2 regions of the Gorillibacterium sp. sgz306347 genome follow, and region 1 is predicted to be linked to the other one. Evidence: riboswitches for the same ligand, from Rfam matches in the RefSeq annotation. Region 1 holds a riboswitch; the other holds the start of a gene.
The links. Region 1 has a riboswitch for cyclic di-AMP ahead of AC6I6H_RS17725 (resuscitation-promoting factor). Riboswitches for the same ligand answer to the same signal wherever they lie in the genome.
Positions count from the first base shown of each region.

Region 2: it holds a riboswitch for cyclic di-AMP, as region 1 does, so the genes downstream of both, AC6I6H_RS05260 (CAP domain-containing protein) here and AC6I6H_RS17725 (resuscitation-promoting factor) in region 1, are expected to answer to the same signal.

Region 1 is NZ_JCAPET010000039.1:24,590-32,418, reverse strand. It holds gene rsmI (16S rRNA (cytidine(1402)-2'-O)-methyltransferase) at 1-96, shown strand, start outside; gene AC6I6H_RS17750 (AbrB/MazE/SpoVT family DNA-binding domain-containing protein) at 256-510, opposite strand; gene AC6I6H_RS17745 (HD domain-containing protein) at 800-2,077, shown strand; gene AC6I6H_RS17740 (TatD family hydrolase) at 2,216-2,983, shown strand; gene AC6I6H_RS17735 (ABC transporter permease) at 3,065-4,420, opposite strand; gene AC6I6H_RS17730 (ABC transporter ATP-binding protein) at 4,417-5,169, opposite strand; cyclic di-AMP (ydaO/yuaA leader) riboswitch at 5,607-5,783, shown strand; gene AC6I6H_RS17725 (resuscitation-promoting factor) at 6,034-7,206, shown strand; gene rnmV (ribonuclease M5) at 7,324-7,829, shown strand, end outside.
Region 2 is NZ_JCAPET010000006.1:46,861-54,689, reverse strand. It holds gene AC6I6H_RS05265 (aminotransferase class V-fold PLP-dependent enzyme) at 1-1,147, shown strand, start outside; cyclic di-AMP (ydaO/yuaA leader) riboswitch at 1,241-1,373, shown strand; gene AC6I6H_RS05260 (CAP domain-containing protein) at 1,378-2,073, shown strand; gene AC6I6H_RS05255 (DUF5680 domain-containing protein) at 2,630-3,106, opposite strand; gene msrA (peptide-methionine (S)-S-oxide reductase MsrA) at 3,276-4,259, shown strand; gene AC6I6H_RS05245 (ABC transporter substrate-binding protein) at 4,485-6,101, shown strand; gene AC6I6H_RS05240 (ABC transporter permease) at 6,158-7,087, shown strand; gene AC6I6H_RS05235 (ABC transporter permease) at 7,084-7,829, shown strand, end outside.

The DNA.
Region 1 (7,829 bases):
TATTTGGAGCAGGGGGCGGAACGAAAGGAAGCCATGAAGAAGGCGGCGGCCGACCGGGGCGTTTCCAAGCGGGATATATACCGGGAGCTGCTGTAGCGGCAAGGAAAGGCAGCGGTGGTGCAGCGGAGGACGGGGAGAAGACAAAAAAAAGCTCCCCGACTTTGCGGTTGCCGTTCCGCAAAACTCGGGGAGTAAGGAGATATAGAAAGGTTATAAATAACAAAATGGGATTTCCTCTATTATACTATAGGTTTGTTACTTTGTCACCGGTTCCGGCATATCGGAAATGCAGCTGTTGCACACAATTTTTCCTTTAAAGTAAGTAACGTTCTCGGCATTGCCGCAGAAAATGCAAGCGGGCTCGTATTTCTTGAGCATGATGCGCTCGCCGTCCACATAAATTTCAAGGGCGTCTTTCTCGCCGATGCCCAGCGTGCGGCGAAGCTCGATCGGAATAACTACGCGTCCAAGTTCGTCTACTTTTCTCACAATGCCTGTCGATTTCATCATATACAATCATCCCTCCGGTTTAAATAGATCAATAGATCATCGTCATAATTCGACATGAAACTCTTAAATATAATACCAACCATTCCCATAACAGTCAACCGGAATTATCGGGTAATTTTCTGAAAAATAATAAAGAAATTTAAACATTCGAAAAACATTGTTTCTATGCGGTTTTTCGGGCTATCTAGAAAATATTACGTTTTCATAAGGCCTTATTATAGTTGGAAGAATAGATTCGACATTAATCGACAGAATCGCGGGTAAATGTCGAATAAGGGGGAGGAAAAAGATGGAACGTCTTCAGGAAGAAAAGGTATTCAAAGACCCGGTGCACCGGTATATTTACGTGCAGGACAAGGTGATTTGGGATCTCGTCAATTCCCGGGAGTTTCAGCGGCTGCGGCGGATCCGCCAGCTCGGCACCTCCTATTTGACTTTTCACGGGGCGGAGCACAGCCGCTTCTCCCATTCGCTCGGCGTCTATGAAATTACGCGCCGGGTGCTCTCGCAATTTGAACGCGGGGGATACGGAGAGTGGACGCACGAGGAGCGGATGCTCTGCCTGTGCGCCGCCCTCCTGCACGATGTCGGCCACGGGCCTTTCTCGCATTCCATGGAAAAGACGTTCGGGATGAACCACGAGGATTGGTCCTGCCGCATTATCCTCGGCCCGACGGAAGTAAACAGCGTGCTGAAAAGGGTCGCGCCGGACTTTCCCGAGCAGGTGGCCGGCGTCATCTGCAAAACGCACGCCAACCCGGTCGCGGTAAGCCTCATCTCCAGCCAGCTGGATGCCGACCGGATGGATTATCTGCTGCGGGATGCGTATTTCACCGGCGTCAATTACGGCACCTTCGACCTCGACCGGATTTTGCGGGTGATGCGTCCGCTCCGGACGGGCATTGTCGTCAAGGAAAGCGGCATGCATGCGGTGGAGGATTATCTCATGTCGCGTTATCAGATGTATTGGCAGATTTATTTTCATCCGGTGACGCGAAGCGCGGAAATTTTGCTGACGCATATTTTGCTTCGGGCCAAGGTGCTTTATGAAGAAGGATACGCTTTCGGTTTTCTTTTGCCGCCTCTGGAGCGGCTGCTGGAGGGGAAGCTGGGGGTCGAGGATTACCTGGGGCTCGACGAGGCCGTTATGCAGGCGGTGTTTTCCCAATGGATGCAGGAGCCGGACGCCGTTTTGGCCGACTTGAGCCGCCGCTTCCTGTATCGCAAGCTGCTCCGGTACGTGCCCGCGGAAGGTTTGTCCGCTCCCTTCATGGAGCGGGTAAAAGCGGCGGTTGCGGAAGCGGGCTGGCACCCGGATTATTACCTGAAAGCGGACTTCCCGTCGGATTTGCCTTACGACGTTTACCGGCCCGGGGAAAACGACGAGAAGCTGCCGATTCTGCTGCTCGGCAAGGACGGCAAGCTGGAGGAAATTTCGCGGCGCTCGGAAATCGTCCGTTCGATCAGCGGCGTTCACGCGGGGATTAATCATCTGTATTTTCCGCAAGAGGTACTGGCCTTTGAGGGGCTGCCCGAGGACGTTCGCCGGTTTCTGGAGCTGGGATGATCCCGTCCGAATGACGGCGCGGCGCCGAAGCAAGCTTGGCGAGCCGGAATAAAACGGCGCACCCTGCGCGTATTCCCCGAAAATGGCTGTCGAACCGGCCGGAAACGGGTAAAATGAATAGCGAAAGGGGACGAAGCTATGCTGACGGACACACATGCGCATCTCAACGCGCCGGAATTCGACGAAGACCGCGAGGAGACGATCGCCCGCGCCCGCGAGGCCGGCGTGACGCGGATTGTCAATATCGGCTTTAACCGGGAAACGATTCCGACGTCGCTTCAACTGGCGGAGGACTATGATTTTATCTGGACGGCGGTGGGCTGGCATCCGCAGGACGCGAAGGACATGCTGCCCGGCGATCTGGAGTGGATTGAGGAGCTGTGCGGCCATCCGAAGGTGGTGGCCATCGGGGAGATCGGGCTGGATTATTACTGGGATACGTCGCCCAAGGACGTGCAGGACCGCGTTTTCCGCGAGCAGGTCCGCCTGGCCCGGAAGGTCGGCAAACCGATCGTCATACACAACCGGGACGCCCATCATGACGTCGTGCAGGTGCTCAAGGAAGAAAAAGCCGCCGAGGTCGGCGGCATCATGCACTGTTATTCGGGCAGCTGGGAAACGGCGAAGCAGTGCCTCGACCTGGGCTTCCACATTTCCTTCGGCGGGCCGGTCACCTTCAAGAACGCCCGCCAGCCGAAGGAAGTGCTGGCGCAGGTGCCGCTCGACCGGCTGCTGATCGAAACGGACAGCCCCTACCTGACCCCGCATCCGTTTCGCGGGAAACGCAATGAGTCGGCGCACGTCCGGCTGGTCGCAGAAGCGGCGGCGGAGATCCGCGGGATGACCGTGGAGGAGATCGCCCGGATCACCACCGATAACGCGGTCCGGCTTCTTGGGCTGACGTAAAGCCTCCGCCGGAAAAGGCGGAAAGGGCATACTGTGCAAGCAGAAGCAGCCCGGAAAAAAGCGGGCTTCCGTACGCAAAGATCACTTTGCGTAACCGGAAGCCCGTTCTTTGCGTTTCAGGACGGAAAGCCCGTAGGCGGCCGCATAGGCCGCCCCGGCGAAGAAGGCGATCAGCGCCGGAAGCAGTCCGTAGCCCGCAGCAGCCAAAACCGCCGAAAGCAGGAGCGCCTGCGCCGTTAACGAAACGGTCAGGATGCGCGACGCCGCCCGTTTGCCCGCTCCCGGCTGCGTCGGATAGAGGTACAGCCAGGACGTGTAGCGGTGATAGCTGCCGACCGCCGCTGTCTGCAGCCCGGTCATAAACAGCACCAGGGCATAAAAGAGGGTCTGCGCGTACGGATGCCGGAACAGCGCGATCAGCACGGCCCCGAGCAGCGTCAGCCGGAGCGCGATGGCGAAAGGCTCGCGGCGCGTGTAGGTTTTGGCGTAGAGGTACAGGATCGCTTTTTCCCGGGTGAACGCGATGCGTTCCGCGAAGGAGGCGATCCCGCTTCGCCGCCGGATGACGCCTCCTTGGCCGGGTACGTCCGTGAACCAGCCCAGGAAGGCGTAGACGCGGGCCTTTTGCTTCCGCTCGCGCTCGATCAGCGCGAGCCACGGGAAGCGCTGGGCCGGGCCCGCCGCGAGCAGCGCTGCCGTCGCAAGCGCGCCCGCCGCGAGCGCCGCAGCCGCCCAGGCCGGGCCGAAGCGCCACAGCGCGTACGCGGCCGCGGCGGCGGTGAGCCAGCGCGCGGCAGCCGCCGCCCGCCGCTGGGCCGGGCGCACGAGGCGCGGCTCGCGCACGGCGGCGGCGACAGCCGCGGCTTTCGCCGCCGCGGCGAGCAGCAGCGGCCAGGCGATCGCCATGGCCGCCGGTCCGGCCGCGCGCAGGTAAAGCGGCCACAGCGCCACGACGGCGGCGGCCGCGAGCAGCGCCTGCCGCGTGAAGGCGGCGCGCGCTGCGCGGCGGAGGTAGGCGGCCATGCGCGCCTCCGCCGGCAGCAGGAAGACGCGGTCCGCTTCCTGCAGGAACGTGCGGACCGGCGTCCAGCCGAGCGCCAGCGCCAGCACCGGCACAGCGATTCGCCGCCAGGGGAAGCCGGGCGGCATCCGGTCGAGTGCCCAGCCGTAGGCGGGGATGGCCGTCAGGAGCGCCAGCGCGAGCAACATGCCCGCGCCGCTCCGCAGGACGTCCATCCAGTACGGCAGCGTCTCGCGCAGGGCGCGGGCCCGCCGCCCGCTCCAGAGGCCTGCGCCGTTCAACCCGCCGTCGGCCCCCGCCGCGCCGCCGGACGTGCGGCCCTGTCCTCCCGGCGGCTGCCCGCCCGCGCCGCCGCCGGCCCCCGCCGGCCGGCCCTGCGGCGTTTGCCCGGGCCCCGGGCCGTTGCCGCTTGTCATAACACGCCGCCTCCTTCGCCGACCAGCCGGAAGAACACGTCGTCGAGGTCCGCTTCCGCCGGAGCGCCGGACGCCGCGCGGACGTCGGCCAGCGTGCCCTTGGCGGCGATTTCGCCGCGCTGCAGCACGACGTAGCGGTCGCAGTACCGCTCCAAGGTGGAGAGAATGTGCGAGCTGATAAGGAAGCTCGCCCCCTTCTTCTTGAACGAATCCATCAGCTCCAGCAGGGAGCGGATGCCAAGCGGGTCGAGCCCGAGGAATGGCTCGTCGATGATGTAAAGCGGCGCTTCGATCAGAAAAGCGTTCATCAGCATCACCTTTTGCCGCATGCCCTTGGAAAGATGCATCGGAAAGCTGTCCGCTTTTTCCTCCATGCGGAACCGCTTCATCAGCTCCGAAGTCCGTGTTTCAAAAGCCGTCCGGTCGAGGCCGTAGACGCGGGCCGTCAATTCCAGGTGCTCCCGGATGGTCAGCTCGTCGTACAGCTCCGGGCTTTCCGGGACGAACGCAAACGACGACCGGTAGGCTTCGGGGTTGTCGCGCAGCCCGGCGCCGCGAACGCGCACCGCGCCGCGCTGGGGCTCCATCAGCCCGAGAATGTGCTTGATGGCCGTGCTTTTGCCTGCGCCGTTCAGCCCGATCAGGCCGACCATCTCCCCTTTGCCGACCGTAAAGGTCAGGTCGCGGATTACCGGTTTGTTGTAGAGGTAACCGCCAAAGAGGCCTTCCACTTCCAAAATCGTTTCCATGGTTCACCGCCGAAAAGACAGGCGTCCGGCACCGCCGCAAAGCGGCGCTTCCGTGCCGGGGAAGCCCGTCCGAATAGAAAGCAATCCTTCCCGCCTAAAAGCGGTTGCAAGGAGGCTGGACCGGTCTTCAAAAAATCGTAAAAATCTTTCCAAACCGGTGCAACTTTTGGGGCTGTTCGTGCGTTGTATAAGTGAAGGATTTGTTCCATTTTATTATAAACTTGTAGGGCTTGGAAGCAAAGAAACTCTGAAATCGTGAGAAAATGGTGGGCTAGAGCCCGATATAAGGAGAAACAGGCAAGGTTTATTCGGCCATTTGCGGATTTTGGCTGAGTATGCCTTTTTTTTGCTGTTTATTCCGGGACGGCCGCCCTTTACATGTGCAGACGCAGGGCGTAATATACATTCAGGATAACTTAATATTACCATGCCAATTTTCCAAATTATCGCTGAGTTCCATTTGGGAAACGGGGGAACCGCAAGCGGACGGCCGGGGTAAGCAACCGGCAGCCTGCAGGTTTAGGGGTGAATCGGGGAGGATTTTAGCTCTCCGTAGGGCGACTCTCGCGCCCGAATCCGTCAGCTAACCTCGTAAGCGTGAAGAGAGAGGTATTGATCGGGCGGGTGTTTTTTTGCTCCGAGAAGTTCCTCTTCTTAGGGCTTTTTTGTGTTCCGAGGTCCTAAGAGACTCAAATGGATAAGTTTTCGAGAAAGCGAGGTGAAGGCGTTACACACGGGCCGTGAGACCGGCAGGCTGAAAACGGAAATTGGCGCCAGTGATGAGCGAACACCAAAATCCCTAGTCACGTCAGATGGAATCATGCATAACAGTCGATGGCGAGGCTCTCAAGGAGGACCGAAGAAGTGGGAGACACGAATTTGAATCCCCATGTAAAACGATCATCCAGCATGTCCTTCGCATTGCGTTGGAAGCATGAAAACCTGCGCAGGTATACATTTCTCGCGTTGTTCACTTTAACGGTGACCATTATGTTTTTCATGTTGCTGAACGGCACCTACAACAAAACGATTGCGCTTGTTGTAGACGGCCAGGAGATGGAAGTCAAAACGCACGGACTAACTGTGCAGCATGTGTTGGAGGATCAAGGCGTAACGGTAGGCAGCTATGACAAGCTGTCCCAGCCGCTCGACGCCAAATTGAAGCACGGCGACCGGATCGAGCTGACCCGGGCACGGAGCTTTACGGTAACGGCAGACGGAAAGACCCGTTTGTTCCACACGGTTGAAAAAACGGTGGACGCGGCGCTCCGGGAGGCGCGCATCACCGTCAATACGGACGACAAATTATCCCTCGCATTGAACGAAACACTAACCGACCACGCAGCAATCCAGATCGTCCGGGTTACGAAGGAGCAGACCAAGCAGGTCGTTCCGATTGCCTTTAAGGTGACCACCCAGAATGACGACAAACTGCTGAAAGGCAAGCAGCAGACCCTCCAGGAGGGGAAAGCCGGAAGCAAGGTCATTACCAAGGAGCGCGTTTTTGAAGACGGCAAGCTGGTCAAGGAGAGTACGATTTCCGAAGCGGTCGCCGCCAAGAGCGTGAACAAGATCGTCGCAGTCGGGACCAAAAAACCGGTGGTTACGCTGGCCGCCAAGCCCGAAACGAAGAAACCTGCGGCACAAACGGCATCGAAAGCAAAGACGCAGACTGTCGTGAAGGACGGTGTGCCCGTCAGCTATAAGAAGCTTATCAGCAACGTTACCTTGACGGCTTATTCCGCCCACGCTCCGTCTACCGGCAAAAGCCCGGGAGACAGCGGCTTCGGCATCACCCGTACCGGCACCAAAGTGACCGAGGGCCGCACCATTGCGGTCGATCCGGGCGTCATTCCGCTCGGCTGGTGGGTGTATATCGAAGGAATCGGCTACCGCCGCGCCGAGGATACCGGCAGCGCGGTCAAGGGCAACAAAATCGACGTTTATTACGACAGCGAAGCGTACGCCCAGCAGTTCGGGCTCAAGCGAGGCTACACGGTATATGTCATCGGGCCGAAGAAGCCGACCGCCGAATAAGCGCGGTTGCGCGGAATCCCATTCATCTGATATAGTATTTTTAACCAAAGGAGAGGCATTCGCCTCTCCTTTTCGCGGCTTTTCGCAACTTTTTCCCGTTACGTGGAGGGATTGGGCTTGATTAAGGAAATCATTGTAGTAGAGGGGAAGGACGACACGGTAGCCATCAAGCGCGCCGTGGACGCGGAGACGATTGAAACGGGCGGCTCGGCCATCAACGAGACCGTATACCGGATGATCGAGCGGGCCCAGGCCGCACGCGGCGTCATCGTCTTCACCGACCCGGACCATGCCGGCGAGCGCCTGCGCAAGCTGATCGGCGCCAGGGTGCCGGGCTGCAAGCACGCGTTTCTGACCCAGGAGGAAGCGACGCGCAAAGGGGACATCGGCGTGGAGAACGCCTCCCCGGAAGCAATCCGTCAGGCGCTGGCCAACGTCAAAAGCGACTGGGGCGCAGGCGAATCGGAAATTACCTGGGACGATCTGATGGACGCCGGCCTGATCGTGCATCCCCAAGCCGCGGCCCGGAGGCTTGCCGTCGGCAACCGGTTGGGCATCGGCTACGCGAACGGAAAGCAGTTTTACAACCGCTGCCGCATGTTCCGGATCGGCTTTGCGGAATT
Region 2 (7,829 bases), on a different contig from region 1:
GCTGATGGGGCTGCGGCTGCCTTCCGGATGGAAGCCGTCCGGGTCCTTGCCGGAGGAGGACCGGCCGATTGTTTTCCTGACCCATATGGAGCATCATTCCAACCAGCTCTCCTGGCAGGAAACGATCAGCGATGTCTGTATCCTGCCGCCGGATGAGCAGGGCCGGGTGCAACCGGAAAAGCTGGAGGAGGAGCTTTGGCGCCACCGCAGCCGCAAGGTGAAAATCGGCGCGTTTACGGCCTGCTCCAACGTGACGGGGGTCATGCCGCCGCTTGCCGAACTGGCAAAGCTTATGCACCGCCATGGCGGGCTGGCCTTTGCCGATTGGACGGCATCCGCGCCGTACACCACGCTTGATATGCATCCCGCCGACGAAGAGGAGCGGCTTGACGCCGTATATTTTTCTCCGCATAAATTTCTCGGCGGCCCCGGGTCAAGCGGGGTGCTGGTATTTGACGGGCGGCTTGCCGCAGGCAGCGCGCCGGATGCGCCTGGCGGAGGCACCGTGTTATGGACGGACCGGTGGGGAGGCTGCACCTACGTCAAAGAGCTGGAGGAACGCGAGGACGGAGGCACGCCCGGATTTCTTCAAGCCGCCAAAGCGGCGTACGCCGTCAAGCTGAAGGAACGGATGGGGGAAGCCGCCATAGCGGCCCGGGAACAGACGCTGACCCGGCTGCTGCTGGAGGGGCTCCGGCCCATTCCGGGGGTCCATGTTTTGGACGGCGGGCTGCGGGATCGGCTGCCGATTGTCAGCTTTTTTAGCGAAACCGTTCATTTCCCGTTATTTGTGCGGTTATTGAACGACCGGTTCGGCATTCAATCGCGCGGAGGCTGTTCCTGCGCAGGTACATACGGGCATTTCCTGTTCGGCCTGGACAAAAAAACGTCCGACCGGATCCGGGAACGGGTGGAAAGCGGACGTCTCTCCGAGAAGCCGGGCTGGGTGCGCCTGTCCCTGCATCCGATTATGACGGACGGCGAGGTGGCGCGAATCGTCCACGCGGTTCGCGAGGTGGCGCTGCGCGGCCCGCTTTGGGCTGCCGATTACCGGTACGACGAGCGGAGGAACGATTACCGTCATCATTCGGCGCAAAGCTCGGGCTGCGGAGGAAAGTGGTTCGGCCTTTTGGACGATTTCAAATAAAAAAACGGCGGAAAACCGCCGTTTTTTTATTTTTTCTACATTTTTCTAGTTATCTATCGGCAAAACATATGCTAGAATGATAGGCGGTCGGACCACCTATCTTGGCCGAAGCCCTTGACCAGGGCGTGGGGAAACCATTATTGGGGTGAAACCGGATCATTCCGGTCGGGAGGACTCCTCTTTCCGAACCCGTCAGCTAACCTCGCAGGCCGCCTAAGGAGAGTGTCTTCATGAAACGCACCATGTTTAAAAACGGTTGGTTCAAAGCGGTTTTGGCCGGCTCCCTGCTTGCCGCACCTCTGCTTGGAACCGGAACCGCGGATGCCGCCTCTTACACCGTTCAGCAGAACGATACCCTTTGGAAAATCTCGGTTAAGAACAACGTGACGCTGCAAGCTTTAATCAAAGCGAACCCTAGCCTCACGAATCCGAACCTGATTTGGCAGGGGATGAAAATCCAGCTTCCCGCCAAAACGGTAGCTGCACCGGCGAAAAAGCCTGCCGCTCCGGCAGCGACGGCGCCGAAAACACCGGCAGCTTCAACTCCGGCGGCCAGTGTATCCGAATATGCCGAGCAGGTATTTAACATCGTAAACAAAGAGCGCGCCGCAGCCGGCCTGAAGCCGCTGGTTCTGGACAAGGCGCTGTCGAATATGGCGCTGGACAAAGCAAAAGATATGTATGCCAACAACTACTTTGATCATACGTCCCCGACTTACGGGTCTCCGTTTGATATGATGAACCGTTACAGCATTTCGTATTCCTATGCCGGCGAAAACATCGCCAAAGGCCAACGGACGCCGCAAGAGGTTATGACGGCCTGGATGAACAGCGCCGGCCACAAAAAGAACATTTTGAGCGCCAACTATACCAAAATCGGCGTTGCCTACTACAACGGCGTTTGGGTGCAAGAATTTACGGGCTGACGCGCTTCGTTCCGGCCCGAACTTAATGAACGGATGAAGACCTCATCCACGACGGTTATTCTCTTTTGGACATTCCGGCGCGGTTTGACTCAAAATTCGTCCTGCAATTGTTTTCCAGGCTGAGAAAACGGCGGCTGAGAAGATCGAGCCGACGCATAACCGGAGACGGACGACGCTAATAGGTGCAATACGATCCTTATTTCCAGTGACTTTTGGTTCTATTGCGAAATAGTATCCTCTACGCACTTATTTCCCGTGAAAGAAGCGATATTCGGAGTAAACGGAAGAAATAGTTGCTTCCAGGCATCTATTCGAGTGAATTATAGCGATTACAATAAAATTAGTTGCTTTTTTGCATCTCCTTAACGGCCCTGCGATCGGAAGGCCTCCGGATGCGGGCATTCGGCTGCAACGCCCTTTGGCCGAGACGTCAAAGGTCTTGTCTGCGGTACTGGAAGCTTTTTAACGAAGAACATATACAAAGTAAAAAAAACGCCAGAACCGCGTATGCGGCCTGGCGTTTTTTGCTGTTCCCTGTAAACGTGGGGCTAACACGTTACAAAAGCAGTCCGCCGCTGTACGTAAGCTCGTACACTTTCCGTGTCCCCGCATAGATGGTTTCCTGTCCGAAAAAACGTTCCCAGGAACCCGACGGTTCATTCCGGTACAGATACCCGCCTGATTCAAAAGTGTCCGGTCCCCGGTACAGATGCCGGGTATCCGCTTTCCGGAGGGCCTGACGCAGGAACGCATAGACCGCTTTAACGGCTTCCGATTCCTGGACCTCCTCCGCCACGCCGCCGGCATAAACCATCGACCAGACCGGCCGTTCTTCGAACAAAACCGTTTCCTGTCCGGCGAAGAAGACTATGCCAAAGTAGATGTCCCGGTACAAAAACACACCGTCGCGGAACTCCAGCTGCCTGGATTCCGGCACCAGCGGCGTCACGCTGGCTTCGTCGCCTTGTGCCGCATAGGTATTCCGTTTCGCTTCCGCCAAAAAGGCACGAACCGCATTAAGATCCATTGTCATAAGGGATACTCTCTCCTTAAGCAAACATACGTTCCGTTCGATTCTAGCACTTTGTCGGAAGAAAGCACAGACCTATTTTAAAGGGCGGCAAGCCTTCGACGATTTGAGCACACGCCCGGCGAATGGTATACTCTGCTTGAATCCATCATTGCACATCGGAGGTTTTCAAATGAACGAACAGCTTACGCCGGACAACGGCACTCAATATGAAAAAGCGACCTTTGCAGGCGGCTGCTTCTGGTGTATGGTCAGCCCCTTCGAGGAGCAGCCGGGCATTGTTTCGGTCGTTTCCGGCTATACCGGCGGCCGCACGGAAAATCCGACCTACAAGGAAGTATGCTCCGGTACGACGGGGCATACGGAAGCGGTTCAAATTACGTTCGATCCGGCTGTGTTTCCTTATGACAAGCTGGTGGAAGTGTTCTGGCAACAGATCGACCCGACCGATCTGGACGGGCAATTCTGCGACCGGGGGGATTCGTACCGGACCGCCATCTTTTATCACAGCGAGGAACAGCGCAAAATTGCGGAGGAATCCAAACGCCGCCTGAACGAGAGCAACCGCTTCGACCAGGAGGTTGTGACGCCGATTGTGCCGGCGGCGACTTTTTATCCGGCGGAGGAGTATCACCAGGACTTCCACAAGAAAAACCCGGCCCACTACAAGCAGTACCGCAAAGGCTCAGGGCGGGACAAGTTCTTGGAGGAACACTGGAGCTTCGAAAAGAACCCGGAGGAGCTAAAAGCGCGCCTCACGCCGCTCCAATACGAAGTCACGCAAAACAATGCGACGGAGCCGGCGTTCCACAATGAATTCCATGATTTCCATGGGGAAGGCATCTACGTGGATATCGTATCGGGGGAGCCGCTCTTCAGCTCGACGGACAAATACGATTCCGGCTGCGGCTGGCCCAGCTTCACCAAGCCGATCCAAAAGGCGAGCGTAAAGGAGAAGGGCGATTACAGCCATTTCATGGTCCGTACGGAGGTTCGCAGCACGAAAGCCGATTCTCACCTCGGCCATGTGTTTGACGACGGGCCGCGGGACAAAGGCGGGCTTCGCTACTGCATCAATTCGGCGGCGCTCCGCTTCATTCCGAAAGAAAAGCTGGAAGAGGAAGGCTACGGGGAATACCGTTCGTTATTCGAATAAACAGGGAAAGATAAGGCTTTTGATTGGCAAGCCCGCACGCCGAGCTTCGGCGGATTGCGGGCATTTCCTTATGAGAGGACATGAAGCGATATTATTTCCTGCTCTGGTTGAATAAGTTTCCGGCTTTTTCGAGCAAAAGATTTTTTGTTTGACAAAAAGAAGAAGCTTCTCCATAATACTTTTCATACTAAAATCATCGGATTTATCCGACAAGGGGGAGCAGGGATGGGAAAGTCCGTTGCTACAAGAAAAAGGTTGGTTTGGATCAGCGCAATGGCCGTGTTCCTGACGGCGTTTTTGGCCGCATGCTCGGGAGCCGGAAATGAAGCCGGAACCGCCAAGAGCCCGCAGGCAACCGCGAATTCGGACACAAATCAGAGTGCGGTGCCGGAAAAGCCGGCAACCGGAGGCACATTTGTTTACGGACGGCCCGCTTCCGTCACCTCATTAGATTTACATAACCAGATTACGGCCAATAATGCCTTTGCCATCGACAAGGTATTCGAACCGATTGTGGCGTTCGACAGCAAGGGCGAAATTGTCGACTGGCTGGCGGACTCGCACAGCATCAGTGAAGATGGATTGACCTACACGTTTGTGCTCCGCGACGGCTTGAAGTTTTCCAACGGAACGGATGTCACCGCGGAGGACGCCGTTTTCTCGCTGAAGCGCCATCTGGAGGTCGGGGGGCCGCTGGCCATTGCAGCCAAGGTCAAGGAGGTCAAGGCACAGGACGCCAAAACGCTCGTCATTACGCTGGAAGAGCCTTACACGCCGTTTATTGCCGAGCTGTCCAACTTCTCCAACGGCATCCTTCCGAATAACTTCGGCGGCGCAACCGAAGAGGAATTCTTTAAAAATCCGGTTGGCACCGGGCCTTTTACCGTGGAAAGCTGGGACCCGGCAGGCGATTTGACCTTCGCCAAAAATCCGCATTACTGGCAGGAAGGGAAGCCTTATCTCGACAAGCTGGTCTACAAGCTGATTCAGGACGACAGCCAGGCCATTAATCAGCTCAAGGCCGGAGAAGTGGACGGGGTTGAATCCCTGGCACTGCAAAACGCCAACGAAATCAAGCAGGGCCCCGACACCACCGTGGCGACGAACGGCAGCTGGGTAACCGAGCAGCTGTTCTTCAATACGCTGGATAAGCATTTTTCCGATGTTCATGTGCGCCGCGCGTTGGCGCTGGCGATTGACCGCGAAGGCTTGACCAAGGCCCTTACCTTCGGCTACGCGCAGACCGCAAACTCCCTGCTGCCGACCGCAATTCCCTATCATTCCAACGACACGGTCAAACCGCTGAACTTTGATCTCGGCGCGGCCAAAGCGGAGCTGGCGAAATCCGCCTTTCCGAACGGCTTTTCGACCAAGCTGCTGATCGCTTCGGGGAACAGCACGAGGGCCCAGGAAGCGCAAATTATTCAAGCGGCAGGCAAAGAGCTCGGGATCAACATTGAAATCGAATCGATCGAGCTGGCCGCCTTCCGGGAACGCTTTTTCGCCTACGATTACTCGGCGATGCTGAACAGCGGGCAAGCAGACGCTCCCGAAGCGAACTCGATCATCGCTTTCCAAACCGACCCGGACGGCTTCAGCAAATCCTATTGGACGCATTACACCAACGAGGAAGTGACAAAGCTTCTGCGCGAAGGCCAAAAAACGCCGGATGGCGAGGCGCGCGGGGCCATTTACGCGAAGCTGCTGCAAACCCTTGCCGACGAAGTGCCGTATGTTCCGCTTTATTACCCGGAAATTCTGAAAGGCGTTCGTGCCAACGTCGACGGACTTACGGTATTGCCGAACGGCAGCATCCGGTTTGAAGACGTTCAGAAGAAATGATAAAGCCCAGGCCAAGGTTGAAAAGAGAGAGGGGCGGGACATCCGCATTGGCATGGATGGCTCCCGCTCTCGGGCGGGCGGCGCTGGTGATCGTTTGCGTGATGACCGCCGTGTTTTTTATGATCCGGATCGTGCCCGGCGATCCCGCCAAAATGATTTTGGGCGAATACAGCACGCCGGAGGCCGTCGAGAAGATGCATCATACGCTCGGTCTGGACCTACCGGTCGGGGAGCAGTTTCTCCGGTTTGTTAAAACGCTTTTCACTCAAGGGGACACGGGCAATTCGATCGTATCGGGAGCTTCCGCCAGGGAGCTAATTGCGGAACGGGCGCCGGTCACCCTGCTTCTGATCGGGATGTCAAGCGTTCTGGCTGTCGCCGCCGCCATGCTGTTGGCCGGGCTTGCGGCTTCGCGCAAGGACAAGCTGGCCGATCACATCATTCGCATCATTCCCACCATCAGCCAAGGCATGCCGCTCTTCTGGATCGGCCTGCTTTTCATTCTGTTGTTTGGCGTGCGGCTTCACTGGTTTCCCGTGGGCGGCGTGGGTGAAGGCTGGACCGGCATGCTGTACAGCCTGACGCTCCCGGCGGTTGCCGTCGCTTGTTCGCAGATTCCGGCCCTGGTTCGTTCGTTAAGAGCGCAGATGCTGGAGGTGCTGGAATCCGATTTTGTCGTCACGCTGAAGGCGGCCGGTATACCGGGCCGGGTCATTATGTTCAAGCATGTGCTCCGCAACGCGGCACTTCCCGCTTTCATGCTGTTTGGCGTCAATCTGTCTTATATGGTCGGGGGCACGCTTGTCGTCGAACAGGTTTTTGGCATCAAAGGAATCGGCAGCTTGCTGTTTACATCCATCTCAAACCGGGATTTTCCGGTGATTCAGGGGATCGCGCTTTATTGCGCGGTGGCGGTCGTCCTCATCAGCCTTTTGATCGAGATCGTATCCTGGCGGCTGGACCCCAGAACGAAAGGGAAACCATGAACCAAACGGAGCTTGACTTTCAATCGCAGGGAGAAGATACGAGGACGGGCCTTGGACGCCGGATTTGGAGCACCCCGTCGTTGGCGGCGGGCGGTCTGATGTTTGCCGTGCTGATTGTCCTGGCGGTGTTCATCCCGTTCCTCAGCCCGTACTCGCCGACCGGGCAAAATCTGAGCGCGTTTCTGCAGCCCCCGTCCGCCGAGCATTGGCTGGGAACGGATCAATTGGGGCGTGATTTGTTTACGCGATTGATCTATGCCGCGCGGACCGATCTGACGATCATGGTGCTGGCCGAAATCGTCCCTTTTTGCACCGGCGTCCTGCTTGGCATGCTGGCGGGGTATTACGGCGGGTGGCTCGACAAAGTGATTTCGCTCGTTACGGATACGCTGATCGCTTTTCCTTTTTACCTGATCGTCATTATCGTGGCCTTTGCGAGCGGCGCCGGTCAACGGGGGATTTACATCACCTTCATGCTGGTGGGCTGGATTGTTTTCGCCCGCGTGACGCGGGGGCTGACCGCTTCGCTGCGCAAGCAGGAATGGGTGGCTTCGGCCCAGACGCTCGGCCTGCCGGGCATCCGGATTCTTATGCGTCATATTCTGCCGAATGTGCTGCCCCAGGCGGTGGTGGTTCTCATGACGGATATGGTCGCGCTGCTGGTGGCCATCGTGACGCTCGGCTACCTCGGCATCGGCATCGCCCCGCCGACTCCGGATTGGGGAACGATGATTTCGGACGG